DNA from 2 places in the Breznakia sp. PFB1-19 genome. Region 1 is predicted to be linked to the other one. Evidence: a T-box and tRNA genes for the amino acid it is inferred to sense, from the RefSeq annotation. Region 1 holds a T-box; the other holds one or more tRNA genes.

Evidence for each region. A T-box is a leader RNA that pairs with one kind of tRNA and senses whether it is charged. The one in region 1 lies ahead of leuS (leucine--tRNA ligase), so its partner is inferred to be a tRNA-Leu.
Region 2: it encodes a tRNA-Leu, which carries the amino acid that the T-box ahead of leuS (leucine--tRNA ligase) is inferred to sense. The anticodon was not compared.

What each region holds. Positions count from the first base shown of each region.
Region 1 covers NZ_JARXXJ010000003.1:6,421-15,975, forward strand. Annotated here, with positions in the region: gene M2098_RS02275 (3-phosphoglycerate dehydrogenase family protein) at 1-321, shown strand, start outside; gene M2098_RS02280 (LysR family transcriptional regulator) at 413-1,342, shown strand; gene M2098_RS02285 (sulfide/dihydroorotate dehydrogenase-like FAD/NAD-binding protein) at 1,353-2,195, shown strand; gene gltA (NADPH-dependent glutamate synthase) at 2,198-3,583, shown strand; gene M2098_RS02295 (DUF1307 domain-containing protein) at 3,672-4,133, shown strand; T-box leader at 4,153-4,362, shown strand; gene leuS (leucine--tRNA ligase) at 4,407-6,806, shown strand; gene M2098_RS02305 (2-isopropylmalate synthase) at 6,822-8,501, shown strand; gene leuC (3-isopropylmalate dehydratase large subunit) at 8,505-9,555, shown strand, end outside.
Region 2 covers NZ_JARXXJ010000005.1:68,002-71,897, forward strand. Annotated here, with positions in the region: tRNA gene M2098_RS03980 (tRNA-Asn) at 1-10, opposite strand, end outside; gene M2098_RS03985 (inositol monophosphatase family protein) at 81-851, opposite strand; tRNA gene M2098_RS03990 (tRNA-Leu) at 1,032-1,114, shown strand; tRNA gene M2098_RS03995 (tRNA-Cys) at 1,126-1,199, shown strand; tRNA gene M2098_RS04000 (tRNA-Leu) at 1,234-1,320, shown strand; gene M2098_RS04005 (MgtC/SapB family protein) at 1,480-2,169, opposite strand; T-box leader at 2,657-2,865, shown strand; gene M2098_RS04010 (ABC transporter substrate-binding protein) at 2,909-3,889, shown strand.

The DNA.
Region 1 (9,555 bases):
GAAAACTGTGCAATTATGGCAGTGGATCAAATTCAAGATTTCTTAGAAAATGGAAACATTTTACATTCGGTGAACTTACCAAATGTACATATGGATCGTAGTGGAGAAGCAAGAATTACAATTTTCCACCGTAATGCACCAAATATGATTGCCCAAATTACGCAAACGATTTCTGATAAAGGAATTAATATTGAAAACTTAATCAATAAAAGTAAAAATGATTATGCGTATACAATGGTCGATGTGAATAGCAAAGATGTTGATGATGTAGTAAAAGAATTATCTTTAATCGATGCAATTTTAAAGGTTGTTGCTCTATAAAAGAATTGTAAAGTTCTTTAGTTGAAGATAGGTAGTAAATCACCTATAATACATTTATGTATATGACCCACTTGGGTTACAGGGAGATACTATGAACACAACATATCTTAAATACGTTATTGAAATTGAGAAACGCCGCTCCATAACGCATGCAGCTGAAAAACTGTTTATGGCGCAACCAAACTTGAGTAAAGTTATTAAGGAATTTGAAGAAACCCTTGGCTTTACCATTTTTGAACGCGGACCAAAAGGAACTGTACCTACACCAGAAGGTGCACAGTTAATTAAGTATGCCAAAGAAGTGTTGGCACAAATTGAAAAAATCGAACAAATTCGTTTGGATGATTTTAAAGATGTGCAACGTTTCAATGTAGCCATACCTAGAGGAAGTTATATTTCTTATGCCGTTGTAAAGTTAATTGAAGAGTTGGATTTAAATAAATCCATTCGTGTCAATATTCAAGAGACAAACTCAATGCAAGCCATTACCAATGTAGCAGAAGGACTATTTAATCTAGGTGTAATTCGTTATGATATGGCACATGAAAACTATTTCCGTGACTATTTAAAGAATAAGAAGGTGATTTTTGAACCAATTTGGGAATTTAAGCACCTTGTGACACTTGCAAAAGATTCTCCACTACATGATAAAGAAGAACTCGAATTATCAGATTTAGATGATTTTGTGGAAATCTCACATGGTGATAACTTCGTCCCTTACTTGAAACAAATGAACAATCAAGAGCATTCATGTAGCAAACAAATCTTTGTTTATGAAAGACAAACACAATTTGCAATTATGTTGCATGTTCCTAAAACTTATATTTGGGGATCTGCAATTCCACAAGAATTATTAGATTTATATAATCTCGAGCAAAAACCTTGTAAGGGAATAAGAAAGAAATATCGCGATGGATTTATATATCGAGAAGGATATAACTTAACGAATTTAGATCAACGCTTTATGGTGAAACTAGAAGAAGTGAAAAATGAAGTTTCACAACGTATAGAAAAATACTAAGGGGTCTATTATGTATAAAATTGTTGAAAAAGAACGATTAAATCCAACGGTTACGAAAATGGTAGTAGAAGCACCAGCAATTGCTAAAAAGGCAAAAGCAGGACAATTTATTATCCTTCGTTCACATGAAATGGGAGAGAGAATTCCCTTAACTGTTGCAGATTATGATCGTGAAAAAGGACTTGTTACGATTATTTACCAATTGGTAGGTCGTAGTACGATGTTACTAGATAATCTAGAAGTGGGAGATGCCATTCTTGACTTTGTAGGACCACTAGGTGTACCAAGTCATGTAGAAGGTATGAAACGTGTCTGTGTAGTTGGTGGAGGAGTTGGTTGTGCAATTGCCTACCCAACAGCCAAAGCTTTATATGAAAATGGTACTGAGGTAACGGTAATCACAGGATTTAGAAATAAAGATTTAGAAATCTTACGTGATGAATTTGAAGCAGTTAGTCATCATATGTATACGATGAGTGATGATGGAACTGTAGGAGAAAAAGGATTAGTCACAAATAAACTACAAGAACTACTTGATGCAGGTGAAGTGTTTGATGAAGTCATCGCAATTGGACCACTAGTTATGATGAAGTTTGTCTGCCAACTCACAAAACAATATGATGTGAAAACAACGGTCAGCATGAATCCAATTATGATTGATGGAACAGGAATGTGTGGATGCTGTAGACTAAGTGTAAACAATGAAATGAAATTTGCTTGTGTAGATGGACCTGATTTTGATGGACATCAAGTCGACTTCGATGAAGCGATCGCAAGATCTAGACAGTATGCAGACTTTGAAGCCAAAGCACGTGAAAAAGACTGTCACTTATTTCACAAGGAGGTGCGCTAGTTATGCCAAACATGAGTCCAAATAAAGTACCAATGCCACATCAAGAGCCAAATGTACGAAATAAAAACGTTGCAGAAGTAGCAACAGGATATACCTTAGAAATGGCACAAGAAGAAGCGGATCGTTGTCTACAATGTAAACACAAACCTTGTGTAAATGGATGTCCAGTAGGTGTGCAAATTCCTGAATTTATCGCCTTAATTAAAGAAGGAGATATCGAAGGAGCCTACGATAAGATTAAAGAAACCAATGCTTTACCAGCAGTATGTGGACGTGTATGTCCACAAGAAGATCAATGTGAAAAGCTATGTGTAAGAGCCATTAAACATGAAGCAGTCGGAATTGGAAGGCTGGAGAGATTTGTCGCTGATTATCATATGGCAAATGGAGAAAATAAGATTCCAAATATTGAGAAAAACGGACATAAAGTAGCTGTAGTAGGAGCTGGACCTGCAGGATTAACTTGTGCAGGAGATTTAGCGAAAAAAGGATATGAAGTTACAGTCTATGAAGCATTACATAAAGCAGGAGGAGTACTTGAATATGGAATTCCAGAATTCAGACTACCAAAAGCGATTGTAAGTAAAGAAGTACAAGCACTCAAAGACTTAGGTGTTCACATGGAAACCAATATGGTTATTGGAAAAGTGTTTGATATTGATGAACTATTTGAAGATGGAAATGAAGCTGTATTCATCGGTAGTGGAGCAGGACTTCCAAACTTTATGAAAATACCTGGAGAAAACTTAAATGGAGTATTCTCTGCAAATGAATTTCTGACACGTTTTAACTTAATGAAAGCTTATGATGTAGAAGCTGATACACCAATTTTCAAAGGTAAGAAAGTAGCAGTTGTCGGTGGAGGAAATGTTGCAATGGATGCTGCCAGATGTGCAAAACGTCTAGGAGCAGAAGTATACATTGTGTACCGTCGAGGAACTGAAGAATTACCAGCAAGAAAAGAAGAAGTGGAACATGCAATGGAAGAAGGAATTATCTTTAAGACATTGAATAATCCAGTCCAAGTACTTGGTGATGACAAAGGAAATGTAAGAGCGATTGAATGTGTACAAATGGAATTAGGAGAACCTGATGAGAGTGGAAGAAGACGACCAGTAGTCAAAGAAGGAAGTAATTTCACACTAGATATCGATTGTATGATTATGTCGATAGGAACAAGTCCCAACCCATTAATTCACAGAACCACAGAAGGATTAGACACCAATAAGTGGGGATGTTTAATCGCAGATCCAAAAACAGGAGCAACAACACGAGAAGGTGTATTTGCTGGAGGAGATGCAGTAACTGGAGCTGCAACGGTAATCCTAGCAATGGGAGCAGGAAAAGAAGCTGCACAAGCGATGGATGAGTACATTCAAAATAAATAATACGAACCATTTTCTTACGTTTATAAATTGATAGAATATGATATACTGAAAAAGTAAATGATATAAGAAATCAAGAAGAGGAATGTAAATGAAAAAGTTAACGTATTTGTTAGTGATAAGTCTACTTATTATAAGTGGATGTCAATCAAAAAAAGAAGAAACAACAACTGTCTGTACAATTGAACAAGAAGAAACAAAAGCAACTTTAACGCTGGAAGCTGATGATGATACAATCACAAAGCTTACACAACATGTTGCTACGGATTTAACAAGCGCATTTGATCAAGGTTTAATTACTGAAGATGATGTAAATAAAAATGCAAAAGAAGTTAAAGAGAAAATGGAAGCTACAAAAGGTGTAACATATACCTATACATTGAAAGATCATGTACTTACAGAAGATAGCGTATTTGACTTAGAAGAAGCATCGGTTGAAGATTTAATCGAAGCAAATTTACTAGAAGTTGAAGGTAGTACCAAAAAAGGCTTAAGTTTAAAGAAAACTGTAGCTAATTATGAAAATCTAGAGTTTACTTGTAAAAGTAAATAATTGTGATAAAATAAGTAACAATATAGCTTAGATTTGGAGTAGTAATCTTAAAGTTTATGATAGAGAGCAAGTGGTTGGTGAAAACTTGTATAAACGCTAAGGTGAACTCGCCAAGGAGCTAATCGTAATACATAAGCGATTCGTGGATCGAGCGATAATCGATAATGAAGGTGCATATAGATTTTTTCTATATGAACTAAGGTGGTACCGCGTTTATAACGTCCTTAGATGAATTTCTAAGGACGTTTTTATTTTAGGTAAAAGGAGAAAAATATGGTATTTGATTACAAAGCAATTGAAACAAAATGGCGTAAGTATTGGAAAGATAACGATACGTTTAAAACAGATGTATGGGATTTTAGTAAACCTAAATTCTATGCATTAGATATGTTTCCATATCCATCAGGACAAGGACTTCATGTTGGTCACCCAGAAGGATATACAGCAACAGATGTAGTAAGTCGATTAAAACGTATGCAAGGATATAATGTATTACACCCAATGGGATTTGATTCATTTGGACTTCCAGCAGAGCAATATGCGATTTCTACAGGAAATCATCCAAATGGATTTACAGAAGCAAACATTAAAATCTTCTCTGAACAATTACAGTTATTAGGTTTCTCATATGATTGGGATAAATCCTTTTCGACAAGTGATCCATCATACTATAAATGGACACAATGGATTTTTGAACAGTTATATAAAGATGGATTGGTAAAATATATCGATATGCCAGTTAACTGGTGTGAAGAATTAGGAACTGTACTTGCAAATGATGAAGTTATTGATGGAAAAAGTGAGCGTGGAGGATATCCAGTCGTTCGTATCAATATGAAACAATGGGCAATTGATATTCCTGCATATGCAGAAAAACTACTTGATGGTTTGGATGATCTTGATTGGCCAAAATCAACAAAAGAAATGCAACGTAACTGGATTGGAAAAAGCGTTGGTGCACATGTTGATTTCAAAGTTGCTGGCTATGATGAAACATTCACCGTGTTTACAACACGTCCAGATACATTATTTGGAGCTACGTATTGTGTATTATCACCTGAACATGTACTTGTTGATATGATTACAAGTGACGCGCAAAAACAGGCAGTGAGTGACTATAAAAAAGTATGTGCAAGTAAGTCGGATTTAGAACGTACAGAGTTAAATAAAGAAAAAACTGGTGTGTTTACTGGAGCATATGCAATAAATCCTGTAAATGGTGCAGAAGTGCCAATTTGGATTGCAGATTACGTGCTTGCAGGATATGGAACTGGTGCAATTATGGCAGTCCCTGCACATGATGAGCGTGACTATGATTTTGCAAAAAAATATGGAATTGATATTATCGCTGTTTTAGAAGGTGGAAATATTGAAGAAGCTGCATATGTAGAAGATGGTTTACATATCAATTCAGGATTCCTTGATGGAATGAATAAAGCAGATGCAATTGCAACAATGATTGCATGGCTTGAAGAACACCATGTAGGAACAAAACATGTGAACTATCGTTTACGTGAATGGATCTTTGCACGTCAACGTTACTGGGGAGAACCAATTCCAGTCATTCATATGGAAGATGGAACTGAACAGTTAGTTGCAGAAAGTGAATTACCACTTGTGTTACCTGAACTTGAAGACTATAGCCCTAGTTCGAGTGGATCTTCGCCATTAGAAAAAGCAACGGATTGGGTTCATGTAGAAGTAGAAGGTAAAAAAGGAAAACGTGAGACAAGTACTATGCCAGGAAGTGCTGGTTCAAGTTGGTATTTCTTACGTTATATTGATCCACATAACGACAAAGCCATAGGAGATCCAGAGTTATTAAAACACTGGATGCCAGTTGATTTATATGTTGGTGGACCAGAACATGCTGTTGGACATTTATTATATGCAAGAATGTGGAACCGTTACTTGTTTGATAAAGGAATTGCACCAACAAGTGAACCGTTTAAGAAACTTGTTCACCAAGGAATGATTCTAGGTGAAAACAATATGAAAATGGGAAAACGTTACCCTGAGTATGTTGTAAACCCAAATGATATCGTTGAAGATTATGGAGCAGATACACTTCGTTTATATGAAATGTTTATGGGTCCATTAGAAGCCGATAAACCTTGGAGTACAAGTGGAGTAGAAGGTGCACATCGTTTCTTAGTACGTGTGTATCGTCTATTTACTGAAGAAGGTAAAATTAGTGATGTAGCAAATCCAAACTTAGATAAGGTATATCACCAAACAGTTAAGAAAGTTACAGATGATTATGAAAGTCTGAACTTCAATACTGCAATCTCGCAAATGATGATATTCGTGAATGCGGTATATAAAGAGAAAAACTTCCCGAAAGCATATGCAGAAGGATTTACAAAAATGCTATATCCAATTGCACCACACTTAGGTGAAGAATTATGGAACGTAATTTTAGGACATAACGATACGATTACATATGAAGCTTGGCCAACATATGATGAAGCGATGTTAGTTGAAGATGAATTAGAAATTATCGTACAAGTAAACGGAAAATTACGTGGTAAGTTTATGATAGCTAATGGTTCAAGTGATGATGAAATTAAAGAAAAAGCATTGGCATTAGAAGCTATCCAAAGTTTTATTGAGGGGAAAGAATTACGTAAAGTAATTGTAATTAAGAATAAATTAGTGAATATTGTTGTGTAATAGGAGGTAAAGTTTATGAACTTTAATAAGTACAAGCGTGGTTATTTCATGCCACCAGAGCCTTGTTTTGACTGGGTAAAAAAAGAATATATCGATACAGCACCAACATGGTGTTCTGTCGATTTACGTGATGGAAATCAAAGTTTGATTATTCCGATGAGTTTAGATGAGAAGTTAAAATTCTTTGATTTACTCGTAAAGGTTGGATTCAAAGAAATTGAAGTTGGGTTTCCAGCAGCTAGTGAAACAGAATATCAATTCTTACGTACACTGATCGAACAAGATTTAATTCCTGATGATGTAACTGTGCAAGTACTTACACAAGCTCGTGAACATATCATCAAAAAGACATTTGATGCGCTTGATGGATGTAAAAAGGCAGTGGTGCATGTTTACAATTCAACAAGTGTTGCGCAACGTGAACAAGTCTTTAGAAAATCAAAGGAAGAAATTCTTACGATTGCCACAAATGGAGCAAAGTTATTAAAAGAATTGGCAAAAGATGCAAAAGGGGATATTCGTTTTGAATATTCACCAGAAAGTTTTACAGGAACGGAAATGGAATATGCACTTGAAGTGTGTAATGCTGTACTTGATATATGGCAACCAACACCAGATAAGAAAGCGATCATCAACTTACCGGTAACTGTAGAAATGAGTATGCCACATGTCTATGCTTCACAAATTGAATATATGCATAAACATTTGAAACACCGTGATGCAGTTGAAATTAGCTTGCATCCACATAACGATCGTGGATGTGGTGTAGCGGATAGTGAACTTGGTTTACTTGCTGGTGCTGACCGTATTGAAGGAACATTATTTGGTAATGGAGAGCGTACAGGAAATGTGGATATTGTGACTCTTGCATTAAATATGTTTACGCATGGTGTAAATCCAAAATTAGACTTCAGCAACATTCAAGAAATTGTACGTGTATATGAAGAAGTAACACGTATGCGTGTTTATGACCGTCAACCATATGCAGGAAAACTTGTATTTGCGGCATTCTCTGGTAGTCACCAAGACGCGATTGCAAAAGGGTTGAAATATCGTGAAGAAATTGGTAGTGATTTATGGAATGTTCCATATTTACCAATTGATCCAAAAGATGTTGGTCGTGAATATGAAAGTGATGTAATTCGAATCAACTCACAATCTGGAAAAGGTGGAATTGGATACTTGATGGAAGAGTATTACGGATTTGATTTACCTAAACGCTTCCGTGAAGGATTTGGCTACTACATCAAAGATATTTCGGATAAGAAACATGCAGAACTAATGCCAAATGAAATTAAAGATATATTCGAAAAGGACTTTGTGAATTTACAAGCTCCATTAGAATTAATCGATTATCACTTTACTAGAAATGGAGATATTTCTGTAGAAGTTGAAGTGAACTTTAAAGGGGAACATAAAATGTGCAAAGGTAATGGTAATGGTCGTTTAGATGCAGTTGCTAATGCCTTTAGAGAACACTTAGGCTTAACTTTTGATGTCATTGATTACAATGAACACTCACTTGGAAAAAGTAGTGCATCAAAGGCTTGTGCCTATGTGGAAATAAATGATTGTGTCAATGTAGATCGTTTTGGTGTAGGAATACACGATGATATTATCGCTGCTAGTATTCAAGCGATGGTTAGTGCCTTAAATCGAGCGATCAATGAAAAAGCAAAAATAGAGGGGGAATAAACAATGGGAATGACAATGTCACAAAAGATCTTAGCAGCACATGCAGGTCTTGATAACGTACAACCAGGACAACTTATTATGGCAAATTTGGATATGGTATTAGGAAATGATATTACAACTCCAGTTGCAATTAATGAGTTTGAAAAACATGATTTTGATAAGGTGTTTCATAAAGATAAGATCTCAATCGTACTCGATCACTTTACACCAAATAAAGATATTAAAGCAGCAACACAAAGTAAACAATGTCGTTGTTTTGCAAAACATCAAGAGATCACAAATTTCTATGATGTAGGGCAAATGGGAGTAGAACACTCATTATTGCCTGAAAAAGGAATTGTGACTTGTGGTGATTTAGTTATCGGTGCTGATTCACACACATGTACATATGGAGCACTTGGTGCATTTTCAACTGGTGTTGGTAGTACAGATATGGCTGCTGGTATGGCAACTGGACGTGCTTGGTTTAAAGTGCCTAGTGCAATTAAATTTAATATTACAGGTAAATTAAACAAAGATATTAGTGGTAAAGATGTTATTCTTCATATTATTTCAAAAATTGGCGTTGATGGTGCCTTATACCGTTCAATGGAATTTGTTGGTGATGGAATTAAAAATTTGAGCATGGATGATCGATTCTGTATTGCGAATATGGCAATTGAAGCTGGAGCAAAAAATGGAATCTTCCCAGTTGATGAACAAACATTAGCTTATGTAGAAGGACGTGGGCAACGTACTCCAACCATCTTTGAAGCAGATGCAGATGCTATCTATGATGAAGTATATGATATTGATTTATCAACAATTGAACATACAGTTGCATTCCCACACTTACCTGAAAATGGGAAAACGCCTAGTGAATGGGGAGATATTGCAATTGATCAAGTATATATTGGTTCATGTACGAATGGACGTTATTCAGATATGGAAGCAGCTGCAACCATTCTAAAAGGACGTCATATTGCCGAGGGAATTCGTTGTATTGTAATTCCTGCAACCCAACAAATCTATAAGGACTGTATTAAAAATGGTCTTGTTGATATCTTTATTGATG
Region 2 (3,896 bases), on a different contig from region 1:
CTATTCAGGCATTGCTTTGTTATTATAGCAAAGAAAAAGTACTCTGACAAGTACCTTTCTTTAAAAAATTATAAATTTTATTAACGTTTTGTTGCTTCCTTTAAGAAGGTGAAATTACTTGCATTACCGGCAATCATTCCAATTGGTTTTTCATAACTCCAAGTCTCCGGTGCAATTGGCTCAATTAGTCCGCCAGCTTCTTCGATAATGATTCGTCCAGCCGAGAAATCCCATGCGCTAAGTGAAGCTTCAAAGAAACCATCAAAGCGTCCACACGCAACATAACATAAGTCCAATACTGCACTACCACAACGTCGTATGTCACGACCAGTTAGCAATAACTTGCGAAATGTATCAAAAGTATAATCGATAAGTCGCTCTTTTGAATATGGGGCAGTCCCCACCGCAAATAAACTATGTGCTTCATCAGCAGTACTTACATGAATTGGTTCTCCATTTAGAAAACTACCCTCGCCTTCAGTTGCATAAAACAATTCATTAAGGTAAGGATTGTACACAACACCTAGAATGCTTTTTTGTTTGTAAAGTAAAGCAATAGACACACAACTCATTTTTATATCGTAGAAAAAGTTGGTTGTTCCATCGATGGGGTCAATTACCCAAACATATCCATCATCATAATCCTTAACATCATTTTCCTCAGCTATAATTTTCGCATCAGGCATAATCGCGCGTAAACGTTCAATTACAAATTCCTGTGTTTTTACATCGGTACTTGTAACAATATTGCTTGCACCATCTTTTTCATTTGTTTGAAAATCTCTATGTTCTTTAAAAAAACGACCTGCCTCCACTGCGATTGTTTTTACTTGATTCAATACTTCTAACATAACACCCTCCATGATTATCCTATCGTATCATAATTTGTGATAATAATCTTATTGAATCACAAATAATTCATGACAAAATGTGTCGAAAAAGATGCGAAAATACTAGCGTGAAATATTTTGATTTTTTTACATTTTTGATATTGCAATTTGTTTTGACTATGCTATAATATAAAAGCACTTGCGCGTGTGGCGAAATTGGCAGACGCACCAGACTTAGGATCTGGCGGGCAACCGTGGGGGTTCGAGTCCCTTCACGCGCACCATTTGTATTTGGGGTTCCTTAGCCAAGTGGTAAGGCAATAGACTGCAACTCTGTGATCACCAGTTCAAATCTGGTAGGAACCTCCATTTTTGAAAAGTGACGAAGTGTGCAAATAAATATCGGGCCGTGGCGGAATAGGCAGACGCAACGGACTTAAAATCCGTTGAGGGCAACCTCGTGGGGGTTCAAGTCCCCCCGGCCCGACCATTTTTAAAAAATGTCAAATTAGTAAAAACCTAGATACCATCAATAACATGATGAAATCTAGGTTTTTTGTATATCTTGTAGAAAAACATAAACAAGTAAAAATGACAGTAAGACAATAAAAGCTAGAAACAAAGAATAAATCTAAGTTTCTAGCTTGTTTTAGTTTATGGTATACACGCAATTAATTCCTTGAATGCTTTGAAACAAGGAAATAAGTTCGGATTCATCCATAGTGTTTGATATTTGTAAGGAGATGATTGTTGAGTGACTATTTTCCTTTACATTTAAGTTTTTGAGTAGATGATTGTCTTCATTTACTAACTCAATTTTATGGTTTTTCATGAGTAAAATCATGCTACTTAAATCGAATGATGAAGTATATTCTATATATAAATCAATAGTTACTTGGTTTGCTTGTGTAGAAAAATGTTTACTAAGTAGCTTTAAGACAAAAAGTTCAAGTATAGTTGCTACAAATGCTCCAAAGTAGAAGCCAATCCCTACAGCTAATCCGATACATGCACTAAACCAAATGCTTGCTGCAGAAGTAAGTCCTTTGATTCGATCATTACCAGTAACCAATATCATACCTGCTCCAAGAAAACCAATTCCACTAATAACCTGTGCAGGTAATCGTGTAATATCTCCTAGACCGTAATTTACAAAGCAATATTCGCTTGTAAGCATAACAAGGGTTGAACCAATACAAACAAGAGAATGCGTTTTTAAACCCGCTGGACTACCTTTTTTTGAACGATCAAATCCAATTGATGCTCCAAATATCATAGACATAGTTAGACGAATGAAGATGGAAAGAATATCAAATTGTTGTAGAAATTGTTCAAACATATTTCACCAACTCGTTTGAATGCATTATACAATTTAGTTGTATGACAGTATCATCGATAAATGTAAGTACATCTATATCGCTAAAATTAACTAGTGTTTTCATTGTTTAATATCCTCCTTCATAAACATATAGTATAGTTGAATCACTCTAAATAGACAACGAGAAAATATGAATTGTTTTTTATGTCAAGAATATATTTATGTAGTATTATTAACTTAAAGGTAACGATAAGAAAGGAGCGAAATCTATGATTATTATTTTAGCAATTATTGCGTTTTGTTATTTTGGTGGTATATATAATGAATTACTCAAAATACGAAGATTATTAGAAAAGCAGGAACAAAGAATACATAATGAGTCACAAACATGAAGCTGAAGTAAGAATTACATTCAAGAACTGGCAATCAGAATTGAAAATTCTTTCATTTAATGTAAAAAGTTTCTTTTTTGATTGACATATATTTACATAATCGGTAAAATGGTAATAATTAAACAAAGAAGTGAAGTAGTAAATCCTTTTTGGAAATTAGAGATGCTATGGCTGGTGAAAATAGCACTGAGAAAAGTTTTGAATTCATCACGGAGTTGCTTGTCACAAAAGGCAAGCTGGTTAACAACCATTATCTTGTGTACCAAAGAGGTCATCAGTTTTGATGGCAAACGAGGTGGTAACGCGGTGATTCATCGTCCTCATAATGAGGACTTTTTTTGTTTATTGAGTCATAGGGGGAAATAGTTATGAAAAAACTTGGAGTCGTATCATTACTAGTTTGTATGTGTCTAACGCTTGTAGCGTGTAATGAAGAAGAAAAAGCAGAAGGACATGCAACTATCGGAGTCATTCAATATGCAGAACATCCAGCATTGGATAAAACATATGAAGGATTTATTGATGCCTTAAAAGAAGAAGGATTTGAAGAGGGAAAGAACTTAACAATTAATCGCAATAATGCGCAAAGTGATAGTTCTACAAATGAGACAATTGCAGACAAACTTGTAAATGACAATCCAGATTTAATCTATGCGATTGCAACACCAAGTGCACAAGCAGTTGCACAAAAAACACAAGATATTCCTATCGTGGTAAATGCAGTAACTGATCCTAAAACATCAGGAATTGTTGCTAGTAATGAAGAGCCAGGGGGAAATGTTACTGGGGTTAGTGATTTAACGCCAGTGAAGGAACAAATTTCTTTGATTAAGGAATTTATGCCAGATGTAAAGAAAGTCGCAATTATGTATACGAATTCTGAAGATAATTCAAAATTCCAAGCAGATATTGCAGCAGAAGCACTTAAAAAAGAAGGAATCGAATATCAAGAAACAACAGTTTCTGATATTAGTCAAATTCAACAAGTTGCAGAGAGTTTAGTTGGTCAAGTTGATGCAGTGTATATTCCAACAGATAACTTACTAGCTGAAGGAATTGCAACAGTAACACAAGTAACCAACGAAAAAGGAATTCCTTGTATTGTTGGTGAAAAAGGAATGACAGAAGGTGGTGGTCTTGCATCATATGCAATTGACTATTACAAGTTAGGGCAACTTGCAGGAAAACAAGCAGCAAAAATCCTACGTGGTGAAGCTGTTGCTGCAGATATGCCAATTGAATACTTAACTGGTGATGAATTAGAGCTTGTAATCAATAAAAAGGTTGCAGATTTAGTGAATATCACAATTCCTGAAAGTTTACTTGATAAAGCGACAGTTTTAGAATAAGTTGACT